3 regions of the Actinoplanes sp. NPDC004185 genome follow, and region 3 is predicted to be linked to each of the others. Evidence: riboswitches for the same ligand, from Rfam matches in the RefSeq annotation. Region 3 holds a riboswitch; each other region holds the start of a gene.
The links. A riboswitch is a leader RNA that binds a small molecule or an ion and turns the genes downstream of it on or off. The one in region 3 is predicted to bind cyclic di-AMP.
Positions count from the first base shown of each region.

Region 1: it holds a riboswitch for cyclic di-AMP, as region 3 does, so the genes downstream of both, ACWEOZ_RS16635 (C40 family peptidase) here and ACWEOZ_RS03380 (coiled-coil domain-containing protein) in region 3, are expected to answer to the same signal.
Region 2: it holds a riboswitch for cyclic di-AMP, as region 3 does, so the genes downstream of both, ACWEOZ_RS05215 (transglycosylase family protein) here and ACWEOZ_RS03380 (coiled-coil domain-containing protein) in region 3, are expected to answer to the same signal.

Region 1 is NZ_JBSGFR010000014.1:76,135-79,911, forward strand. It holds gene ACWEOZ_RS16625 (aminoglycoside phosphotransferase family protein) at 1-704, opposite strand, end outside; gene ACWEOZ_RS16630 (hypothetical protein) at 744-1,022, opposite strand; gene ACWEOZ_RS16635 (C40 family peptidase) at 1,179-2,171, opposite strand; cyclic di-AMP (ydaO/yuaA leader) riboswitch at 2,186-2,323, opposite strand; gene ACWEOZ_RS16640 (M56 family metallopeptidase) at 2,460-3,383, opposite strand; gene ACWEOZ_RS16645 (BlaI/MecI/CopY family transcriptional regulator) at 3,388-3,747, opposite strand.
Region 2 is NZ_JBSGFR010000003.1:259,677-263,453, reverse strand. It holds gene ACWEOZ_RS05220 (GNAT family N-acetyltransferase) at 276-1,133, shown strand; cyclic di-AMP (ydaO/yuaA leader) riboswitch at 1,302-1,454, shown strand; gene ACWEOZ_RS05215 (transglycosylase family protein) at 1,454-2,098, shown strand; gene ACWEOZ_RS05210 (GntR family transcriptional regulator) at 2,206-2,601, shown strand; gene ACWEOZ_RS05205 (ABC transporter ATP-binding protein) at 2,598-3,497, shown strand; gene ACWEOZ_RS05200 (ABC transporter permease subunit) at 3,532-3,777, shown strand, end outside.
Region 3 is NZ_JBSGFR010000002.1:265,085-268,861, reverse strand. It holds gene ACWEOZ_RS03390 (ABC transporter permease) at 1-363, shown strand, start outside; gene ACWEOZ_RS03385 (ABC transporter ATP-binding protein) at 368-1,144, shown strand; gene ACWEOZ_RS03380 (coiled-coil domain-containing protein) at 1,163-2,245, opposite strand; cyclic di-AMP (ydaO/yuaA leader) riboswitch at 2,243-2,392, opposite strand; cyclic di-AMP (ydaO/yuaA leader) riboswitch at 2,670-2,805, shown strand; gene ACWEOZ_RS03375 (coiled-coil domain-containing protein) at 2,811-3,777, shown strand, end outside.

The sequences.
Region 1 (3,777 bases), on a different contig from region 3:
CCGAACGGGTTGTAGAGCACCGCCCCGACCTCGTAGCCGGGATCACCGAGGACGCCGTGCGGGTCGATCGCCAGCCACGGCTCCCGGGCCGCGGCCAGCACGTTCTCGTGGTGCAGATCCCCGTGCAGGACCACCCGCCGCGAGGCCGAGGCGCACAAGTCGGCCAGGAGCGCCCGGGCCTGCTCGACCAGGCGCCGCGGCAACGGGTCGTCGCCGGGAAACCGGGCCAGATGCGCGTCGAACGCCGCGACGCGGGAGGACAGCTCCTCCAGCACCAGCCCCTCCGGCGCCGGCCGGTGCAGACGCCGCATCATGTCGACGAGCACGGCCGTGGCCTGCTCGTCGTGCTCGCGGACCAGGGCCCGCAGCGTCCCGCCGGGCTCGGCCCGCTCCAGCAGCAGCGCGCCCCGGTTGTCATCGCGGGCCAGCACCTCGACCGCGGCCCGGCCGCCGAAGAAGCCGAGCGTGTCGGCCTCCAGCGCGACGTGGCCGGCGGCGGCCAGGCCGAGCTTGAGCACGGCCGGCGACCCGTCGGCCCGCCGCGCCGGCGCGACATAGTTGAAACTCAACGGGTACGGCGCCCCGACTGCGAGCCCCCACTCCCGGGCGACGTCCTCGACGAGAACGGGCAGCCGCGCGAGCCAGCGCCGGCCGTCGTCGCCCCAGTTGCCGGTGACGTTGCGAACGAAAGCGCCGGGAAACATGCCCCCAGTCTCGCAGGATGATGATCGACCACATCGGCCTCAGTGCGGCAGGAGCGGCACCCGAGCCAACACGAGATTCGTGGTCTCCGGCCCGAAGGCGTGAGTGATGCGCCCGAGCAGCAAAGATCGGCGGCGCTCTCCGTCCGCGTCGACATATGTCAACGCCAGCAGCGTCAGCATCTGATCATCGATGTCACCACGGGATCGGTCGAGGGTGACCAGGGCCTGCTTGGCGGGCCGAACACCCCACCACCACGTCGTTGCCACGCCGATGATGACGCCACCGAGACCGACCAGTATCACCGCAGCAGGAGACATCTTCCGACCGTAGCCAACTCTGGCCGCGGAAAGGAGAGCTCGATGTCGGTCAATGCAGCGCCGCCGAGGCTCCGGAGTCCCACCGGTCTGTCGGAACGGCACGTTCGACAGACCGGTGGAAAACCGAAAACCGGCCGAGAACTCCGAGTGCGGGCCTCAGCCGGTCGGGCGGCGGATGCCGGTGATGGCTCCGCTGCGATCGATCGACGCCATGCGGACGTGGTCGCCCGTGTGTGGCGCGTGCACCATCGTGTTGCCGCCGACATAGATGCCGACGTGGTGCACCGGGCTGCCGTAGAAGATCAGGTCGCCCGGTTGCAGCTGGCTGCGGCTCACCGCGCGGCCCGCATGGATCTGGTCACCGGTGAAGTGCTCGAGATGCACCCCGGCCACCGCCCAGGCCACCTTGGTCAGGCCGGAGCAGTCGTAGCCGCCCGGCCCCTCCGCACCGAAGATGTAGGGCTTGCCGATGAGGTCGCACGCCTTCTGCGCCGCCCGGCCGCCCTTGTCGTCGGTGTAGTCGACCGGGCACGGGCCGGTCTTGAACGCGCCGTCGGAGACGCCGGCCGCGCCGTACGCCCTGATCCGCAGCTTCTGCAGCTCGTCGACCTTCTTCTGGATGTCCTTCTTCTGCTGTGCCAGCGCCTTGTCGCGCGCCGCCACGGCTTTGGTCAGGGTGTCCAGGTCGCGCTTGTCGCCCGCGAGCTGGTCGCGCAGCTTCGCGGCGCCCGAGACCGACTCACGCTGGTGCCGGCTGATCTGGTCGAGGAACGTGAGCTTCTCGGTCAGACCGGTCGGCGAGCCACTGACGACCATGGCCTTCATGGCGCTGGGCGAGCCCTGCATGTAGGCCTGTCCCGCCATGTTGCCCACCTGCGACATGGCCAGGTCGACCTCCAGCTCCAGCGGTGCGAGCCGTTTGTCGATCTTCCGGAGCTGGGCCTGGTTCTTGAGCAGCTGGTTGTGCACGTTGTTGTACTGCTCGATGACCGGTTCCAGCTTGTTCCACTGCTCGTCGATCTGCTTTTCGATGCTCGACGGGGACGGTGTCGCATTCGCCACCCCGGGAGTGAGAAGAATCCCGACCGCGGCGACGGCGCAGGCGATGCTGCGCAGAATTGCGGCGCTGCGCGCCTCAATCCGTTTCACGTAGGTGCAGTGTCCTTTCTTCCCTCGGCCGCCGACCGGGTTAGCTGACGGGTGCGGGCGGGAAGCGCGCCCGGCCACCGTGCTGCTGGTGGCTTAACCCCAGAACTCCTGGGTCCCCGGTTCGTCTCGCGACGATTAGGCGGTGGCCCGTCAGTTCGCCCGGGTTGGGACGAGGGGGGACTGCCGAGCCGGGCATTACCGTACTCCCGATCAACGACGAATTGAACCCGGCGGTATCAGGACACACTGCGCCGACCATTGCTTGACGCAGCGTAAGAAAAGTAGCCGTCAAAGCGGCCAGGCGGAGAGCGCCCGGTCCAGCCACGGCAATACCAGAATCACTGTGGGTAACACCAGCAGACCGACCGCGCCGGTGGCCGCGGCCAGGCTCAGGCCCACGGTGACCGGGCGCGGATCACTGACATTCAGCCGGTCGAGCCGGCGCCGGCGCTCCGCCGCCGCGCTGCCGAGCTCCGCCGGGGCGTCCGGGCTGACCGCGTCGCTGAGCAGCGCCAACGCCGTGCGCAGCGGCGTCGCGCCGCAGCGCCGCCGGGCCGCGTCGTCGGCGACCATCTCGAGCAGCAGGTGTACGGCGTCGAGCGGCGCCCGGCTGCGCAGTGGCCGCGGCACCGCCCGGTAGAACGCGGTGAACGACTCCATGACCACGTCGTGCCGGTGCCGCAGGTGGGTCTGCTCGTGCGCGATCACCGCGGCGACCTGCTCGGCGTCGAGCACCCGCAGCGCACCGTCGCTGAGCACCACGCGCGGCGAACGGCCCGGCAGGCAGTATGCGAACGGCAGCGGCCCGTCCAGCACCCGCAGCCCGGCGGGCACCTCGGCCGGCAGCTCACCGTGGCGCTCGGCGCTGTCCAGCAGGTCGACCAGCAGCCGGTGCCGGGACCGGCGGGCCCGGGACCGGATGCTCACCCGGACGAGCGACACCAGCAGCCGCACGATGATCACCGTGGCGACGGCCAGCGCGAAGATCAGCGCGGCCGCACCCACCGGACGGTCGGAGCCCAGCTCACTGACCAGCTCCTGCGATCCGGCCAGGACCACGCCGAGCGCGCACAGGACCCCCGTGAGGGTGATGCTCTGCCAGAGCGCGACGGCTGCCGCGGGCGCCCGGTCGGGCCAGCGCGCGCCGGCCAGGATGCCCGGCACCACGAGCGACAGGGTCAGCCCGAGCGCACCGAGCAGCAACGCGGTCACAGCGTCAGGCCCGGTCCTTGCGTGCCGCCTCGATGGCCGCGGTCAGGGCCGACGGGTCGATCCGGCCGACGAAGTGGGCCAGGGCCGCGTCCCGCACGCCGTCGGGCGCCGCGCTGAGGGCGTCGAGCATCAGGGCGGCGGTCATCTCCTCGCGCGACTGCGCGGGGGCATAGCGGTACGCCCGGTCGGCGCGCTGCTGGGTGACGACACCCTTCTTGGCCAGCCGGTCCAGCACGGTCATCACGGTCGTGTACGCCAGCTCGCGGTCGCCGCTCAGCCGTTCGTGCACCTGGCGCACGGTCAGCGGCTCGCCGGCGTTCCACAACTGCGTCATGACCTCACGTTCGAGGTCTCCCAAAGCCATGTGACCCACTCTACTGCACAGTGTCGTACT
Region 2 (3,777 bases), on a different contig from region 3:
CCTGCCGTGGGAAAGGCCGGTGGCCACGGGGGTGCCGACCGGTACGTCAAGATACGCGAGGCCGCCGGCAAGAGATCACTTGATGTCCACCCTTTCTGGACCTTCGGGGGAAAGGCTGGTCAAGACGGGTAGACCTCCGGGTTCGGACGCCCCCCGGCGGGCCCGGCCGAGGCCTACGCTGAGCACACCCGTCACCGCCGAAGGTGAGCACACATGGATCTCGCGACCCTGGCCGCCGGCCCGGCCGCCAACGTGTCCGCTCCGGAGCCGCCGTCGTGAGCAGGGTGATCGTGGCGGCGATGGAGGCGGCCACGGTGGCCGCGCGGGCCGCCCGGGTGCTGGTCCGCCCGGTGAGCAGCCTGGCCGAGCTGACCACGCTGGACCGGATGCTGGCCGGCATCTGGCAGGACGACGCGAGCGGCCCGCTGCTGAGCACCGAGCTGCTGCGCGCGCTGGCGAAGTCGGGCAACTACGTGGCCGGTGCCTTCGACGGCGGCACCCTGGTCGGGGCCGCGGTGGCCTTCTTCGCCGCCCCGGGCGAGCGGGAGCTGCACAGTCACATCGCCGGGGTGTCCGCCACCGCGGCCGGGCGCAGCGTCGGCTTCGCGCTCAAGCAGCACCAGCGGGTCTGGGCGCTGCAACGCGGCATCAGCACGATCAGCTGGACCTTCGACCCGCTGGTGGCCCGCAACGCCTACTTCAACCTGGCCAAGCTGGGCGCGATCCCGACCGAGTATCTGGCGAACTTCTACGGCCCGATGCACGACCGGATCAACAGCGACGACGACAGCGACCGGTTGATGGTGCGGTGGGATCTCGCCGCCCCGGCCGTCGTCTCCGCCAGCGCGGGCAAGCCGGTGCGCTGCGTCCGGCCGGCGACCGCCACCGTGGCGCTGCGCCGCTCGGGCACCGGCGGGCCGGTGCCGGGCTCGTTCCGGGGGCAGACCGTGGTGGTGGCCGTCCCGGAGGACATCGAGACCCTGCGCCGCCGGGCTCCGGGCGCGGCCAAGGACTGGCGGGTCGCCGTACGGGAGACGCTGAGCACCCTGCTCGCCGACCGGTTGCGCTTCGCCGGCTTCGACCGTGACGGCTGGTACGTCCTCACCCGCGGCCCCGAGGAGTACGGCCGGTGACATCGACCGGCTTTGCCCCGATTCTGGCCAAGATCAAAAGAGGGCAAAAGCTGAGAACAACGTCACGTTAGGCCCCGGAGGTTGGCCCCGCGCCGGGGAACGTGGTTACGGTCGGCCGGTCCGCTGACGCGGGCCCCGCGGTCGGTAACGCCGAGTCCTGCCGCCGACCGGGCTGGGACACCAACTCAGGCATGGAGCGGGGGACCCACAGGTTCTCCGGCGCGCCCAGCGCGCCTCGGGGTGAAGCCGCGGCACCACAGCGGCCGGGCAACCTCAGCCCGAACCCGACAGCTGACCTCGCAGGCGTGGAGGTTCATTCAATGGCACAGATCCACAAGCAGTCCCTGCGCGCCCTCGGTCTGGTCGTGGCCGGCGCCGCGGGCACCGTCGCCCTGCTGGGCCCGGCCTCCCCGGCCGCGGCGCAGTCCGGCGTCAACTGGGACGCGGTCGCGCAGTGCGAGTCCGGTGGCAACTGGAGCATCAACACCGGCAACGGCTACTACGGCGGCCTGCAGTTCAGCCGCAGCACGTGGAAGGCGTACGGCGGCGGCAAGTACGCGAGCACCGCCAACAAGGCGAGCCGCGCGGAGCAGATCCGCATCGCCGAGAAGGTGCTCGACGGCCAGGGCATCGGCGCGTGGCCGGTGTGCGGCAAGAAGGCCGGCTCGACGAAGTCCTACAAGGCCAAGAACACCGGCGGTTCGTCGTCGGCCGGCAAGAAGGCCACGGCGTCGCGCACCACCACCCACAAGAAGTCGGCCACCCACAAGAAGTCGGCGGTGACCAGGCACTCCTCGGTCAAGGCCACCGGCCGGCACTACACCGTGAAGTCCGGCGACACGCTCGCCAAGATCGCGGCGGCCCAGCACGTCAAGGGCGGCTGGCGCTCGCTGTACCAGCTCAACCGCGCACAGCTCGGCGGCAACCCCAACCTGATCTTCCCCGGTCAGCGTCTGTCGCTGTGATGAGCCGGCCCGGCTGCCTTACCCCCGTGGGGCAGCCGGGCCTCACGGTCTCTTGACCGTCCCCTTACTGCTTTACTATGTTCCTAGTAAAGCAGTAAGGGGACTCCGTGTTCGTCTTCCGGCTCGACACCCGCTCCGGCGTGCCGCCGTACCTGCAGCTCGTCCAGCAGGTCCGCCAGGCGGTGCTGCTGGGCTTCCTGCAGCCCGGTGACCGCCTCCCGCTCATCCGCGAGGTGGTCGAGGACCTGGCGATCAATCCGAACACCGTCGCCAAGGCGTACCGGCAGATGGAGCAGGAGAAGCTGGTCACCGGCCGGCCCGGCCAGGGCACGTTCGTCGACGAGCAGCAGTCGGCCGCGATGCCGCCGTCGACGTACACGTCGCTGCACCGCGGCCTGGCGACCTGGCTCCGCCGCGCCTACGCGGCCGGCCTCGACGAGCAGGCGGTCAACGCGCTCTTCGCTTCCGTCCATCAGCAGACGAGGAACGAGGAAGTGGCGTGACCGCAACCGAGTTCGCGCTGCGCACCGACGCTGTGGGCAAGCGATACCGGAAGGGCTGGGCGCTGCGCGACTGCACCCTGGCCCTGCCGGCGGGCGGCGTCATCGCCCTGGTCGGGCCGAACGGCGCGGGCAAGACCACGCTGCTGCGCCTGGCCGTCGGGTTGCTGGCCCCGAGCACCGGCACGGTGGAGGTCCTCGGCCACGACGTCACCGCCAGCACCCTTCAGACTCTGTCCCGGGTCGGCTTCCTGGCCCAGGACCACCCGCTGTACAAGCGCTTCACCGTCGCCGAGATGCTCCATTTCGGCCGGGCCTGCAACCTGCGGTTCGACCAGGGGCTGGCCGAGCGCCGGCTGGTGAAGCTGGGCATCCCGCTCGACCGCCGGGCCGGCACGCTGTCCGGCGGCCAGCAGGCCCAGGTGGCGCTGGCCCTGGCCCTGGCGAAGCGGCCGGACCTGCTGGTCCTCGACGAGCCGGTGGCCAGCCTCGACCCGCTGGCCCGGCACGAGTTCCTCCAGGTCCTCATGGGCGCGGTGGCCGAAGGCGGCGTCACCGTCCTGTTCTCTTCTCACGTCGTGCACGAGCTGGAACGCGTCTGCGACCACCTGATCGTGCTCAACCAGGGCAGGGTCACGCTCACCGGTGACATCGACACCCTCCTCGCCGAGCACCGGCTGCTCATCGGCCCGCGCACGGACCATGACCTCGACCGGTCCGGCGCCGTCGTGGAGGCCGTCCACAGCGACCGGCACACGACCCTGCTGGTACGCGACGGCGGGATCCCGGCCGCGCCCGGGTGGCAGGCCCAGCCGGTCGCGCTCGAGGACCTGGTGCTGGCGTATCTGCGCCGGCCGTCCGGGCCGGGCGCCGCGGTCACGCCGGGGGTGGCCGCATGACCGCCCGCACCGAGCGGCGAAAGGTGGGCCCAGCATGACGTGGTTGATCTGGCGCCAGCACCGGACCGAGGTCTGCGTCCTGGGTCTGCTCGTCGGCATGTTCGGCATCGCCCTGCTCGTGCTCGGGACGCACGCTCACGACCTGTTCCCCGGCGGTCCCGCCCGGTGTGCGGGAGCGGGCGGTGTCAGCGACGCCTGCGCGGCCTCCTTCCGCCGGCTCGACGAGGGGTACGGCTACGTCGAGAACCTCCTGGCGGCCTTCTACCTGGTCCCCGTCGTC
Region 3 (3,777 bases):
ATCTTCCTGATCCAGGCCGTGTTCAACGCCGGACTGGCGCTGGCCGGCGCCCGGCTCGGCAGCAAGTTCCCGGACGTCCGGAATCTCATCCCGTTCGTCATGCGGATGTGGTTCTACATGTCGGCGGTGCTCTACCCGGTCACCCGCTTCACCGACCACCTCAGCGGCTGGAAGCTGCACCTGGTCGAGGCCAACCCGATGCTGGTGTTCATCGACCTCATGCGGCACGCGCTGATGGAGGACGTGCCGCTCGCGGCGAGTCCCATGTTGATGTGGCTCGAGGCGATCGGCTGGACGCTCGTGGTGGGCACCGGGGGTTACGTCTACTTCTGGCGCGGAGAGAAGGGCTACGGCCGTGGCTGACAACATGACCGGCAGCGACCGGCGCGATCCGACGGTCATCGTCGACAACGCCCACGTGGTCTACCGGATCCAGCAGTCGGCGAGCCCGGGCAGCGGCAGCCCGCTCGCCAGCTTCAAGCGGCTCGTCACCCGCACCAAGCCGGCGACCATGCGCGAGGTGCACGCCATCAAGGGTGTGAGCTTCGTCGCGTACAAGGGTGAGGCCGTCGGCCTGATCGGCACCAACGGATCGGGCAAGTCCACGCTGCTGCGGGCGATCGCCGGGCTGCTCCCGGTCGAGCGCGGGGCGATCTACGCGGCCGGCCAGCCGTCCCTGCTCGGCGTCAGCGCCGCCCTGATGAACGACCTGCCGGGTGAGCGCAACGTGGTCCTGGGCTGCCTGGCCATGGGCATGTCCCCGGCCGAGGTCAAGAGCAAGACCCAGGACATCATCGACTTCTCCGGCATCAACGAGCGCGGTGACTTCAGCTCGCTGCCGATGCGGACGTACTCGTCCGGCATGGGGGCCCGGTTGCGGTTCGCCATCGCGGCCGCCAAGCAGCACGACGTGCTGCTCATCGACGAGGCGCTGGCCACCGGTGACGCGAAGTTCCGCCGGCGCAGCGAGCAGCGGGTCCGCGATCTGCGCGCGCAGGCCGGCACCGTCTTCCTGGTGAGCCACAGCGAGCAGTCGATCCGCGACACCTGCGAGCGGGCCATCTGGCTGGAGTCGGGCCTGATCCGCGCCGACGGCCCGACCGACGACGTGCTGAAGGAGTACGAGGCCTACGTCAAGCGGTAGGCCCCGCACCCCCTGGAGTCAGCGCATCGACATGTGCACGTGGTTGGTGTGATCGCTCGACGGGTCGCCGCCGGCACCGGAGTACGACTTCCAGCCGCTGCTGGGCAGCCAGATCCGCCGGTACCAGATGACGTAGAGGATCCCGAGCCGGCTTGCGTTGTGGATGAAGTAGTTCGCCAGCCGGTTGCCGTAGTCCTTGCTGGCCCCGGTCGCGTCGCCGCCGAAGCCGCCCTTGTCGGCCGCCCAGTCGCAGGCCCGGCCCTTCGGGTGTTCACCGCTGTTCTGGTGGCGGAAGCAGGCGATGAAGTGGTTGAAACCGTCCTTCTTCGCCTCCTGCATCGCGTGCAGGGTGCGCGGCGTGATGCAGCCGGTCGTGGTCGGGTCGTTGACGCTGCACGACTCGTCCGGCAGTGAGCCGTCGGAGTTGCGCGGTGCGGCCGCGGCCAGTGAGCTGCTGCCACCACCGCTGGAGGAACCGCCACCGGACGACGAGGAGTCGCTCGTCCCGTTGGCGGCATTGGCGGCCTTCAGCGCGGACTCGGCCTGGTTCTTGCGCTTGGCCATGACGGTGAGCTGGCGCTGCTGATCGCGGACGGCGGTGTCGATCGCCGTCTTGGCCTGCGCCTGCTGGTCCCGGCTGTCCTTCAGGTCACGCACCGCGCGGTCCTGCTTGACGGCGATGGTCTCCAGGGTCTGGGCGCGGTCCAGCATGCTGCCGGTGGAGTCGGCGGTGATCATCGCCGTCATCGGCCCGAGCCGCCCGGTGCGGTACGCCCGCTGGACGATCTCGTCCAGCGCCGCCTGCTTGGGGCCGAGCTGGGTGTCGAGCTCCTTGAGCTTGGCGGACAGCTCCTGCTGGCGCTTCTTGGAGCGGTCCAGCGCCTCCTTGGCCTCGACGAAGCCCTTGGACGCCGCCTCGAGCTGCTTGATGAGGGACTTCGAACCGCCCTCGCCGTCGTCGCCCGAGTCGCCCGGCGCGGCGAAGGGTCGGGGTGCGGCGGAGGCGGAGGTCGGGGCGGCGAGCGCCAGCCCCGAGGTGGCGACGAGGACCGCGAGGACGGTCGCTAATCGCCGGCGGACAGGGTTGAACCTCACGGACATTCCTTCCGTCGGCCGCCGACCGAGTTAGCTGACGGGTTCGGGACGGAAGCGATCCCTACCGATCGCGCGGGGGTGCGCGGATCGGATTCACCCCATTACTCGAGTGGTTCCCCGGCTCGCCGTGCGGCGATTAGGCGGCGGTCTGCGCTGAGACCGTGACGAACACTACCCAGCAATGCTAGGAATCGACAGTCGTCACACCGAGCGCAATCGATCGTGCACACAAGGTGAGGGACGGCGGAAAGAATGCAACGACTCACATTAATGCGTCGTTACGGGCTATGACCTGCGTCATTTCATTGATCGGTGACGGAAAGTCGTTGCCCGGTAACCCTTTTGCCGTTCGCGGCAGCACTGCCAGTTCGGGCGTTGTCAGGTAAGCTGGCCGCCGGTCACTGCCAGAAGGCGCTGCCCCCAAGGCGCCGGCAGCCCACCATCTAATCGTCGCAAGATGAGCCGGGGAACCACAGAACTACCGGGGTGAATCCACGAGTCAGTGGTAGGGATCGCTTCCGTCCCGAACCCGTCAGCTAACCCGGCCGGTGGTCACGCGGAAGGATTCTGAATGACGGCAAGACCCCGCCGGTGGCTGATCCTCGCCCTGGCACCGCTCGCCGCGGTCACGATGATGCTCGTGCCCGCATCCCCGGCGAACGCCGGTCCGGACGGCACCAACTCCACCGCCGACGACGGCGACGACAACCCGATGCTGAACGACGTGCTGGACTCCACCGGCCGGCGTTATCTGGCGGCGAAGTCGGCCGTTGCCAAGTCGACCAAGACCCAGCTCGGTCTGGCCCTGAAGGTCAAGAACGCCGAGGCGAAGCGCGACCTGCTGCTGCCCGAGGTGGGCGCGGTCGCCGCTCAGCAGTACCGCACCGGCGGCATCTCGACCATGGGCTTCCTGCTCAACACCAGCAGCCCGGACGGCTTCCTCAAGAAAGCGGTCTCCCTGGAGGAGATCAACGCCCTCAACGACGGCAAACTGCGCGAGCTGGACCAGGCCATCGACGAGGTGACCGCCAACAAGACGCGCCTGGACCAGGAGGTCAAGGCGCAGAAGCAGAACCTCGCGCTGATGGAGAAGCAGAAGGAGTCGGCCGAGAAGGCGCTGGCCCAGGTCGGCGGCACGTCGGTCACCGGTGGCTTCGTGGACGTCAAGTCCAAGATCGCCGCGCCCGCACCGCGCAACTCCGACGGCGAGTTCGGCCCGGAGTCCTGCAACGTCGACGACCCGACCACGGGCGGCTGCATCACCGCGCGGACCTTCCACATGTACAAGGAAGTGAAGAAGGCGAAGTTCAACCGGTTCGTCGGTTGTCACCGCAACGGCGGTCCGTTCGAGCATCCCAAGGGCCGTGCCTGCGACTGGTCCCTGCAGAAGAGCGGCTTCTCACCCTGGCACAACCAGGACACCCGGGAGTACGGCAACAACCTGATGGCCTTCCTGGTGCGCAACGCCGACCGGCTCGGCATCCTCTACGTCATCTGGAACAAACAGATCTGGTTCCCGGCCACGGGCTGGAAGACGT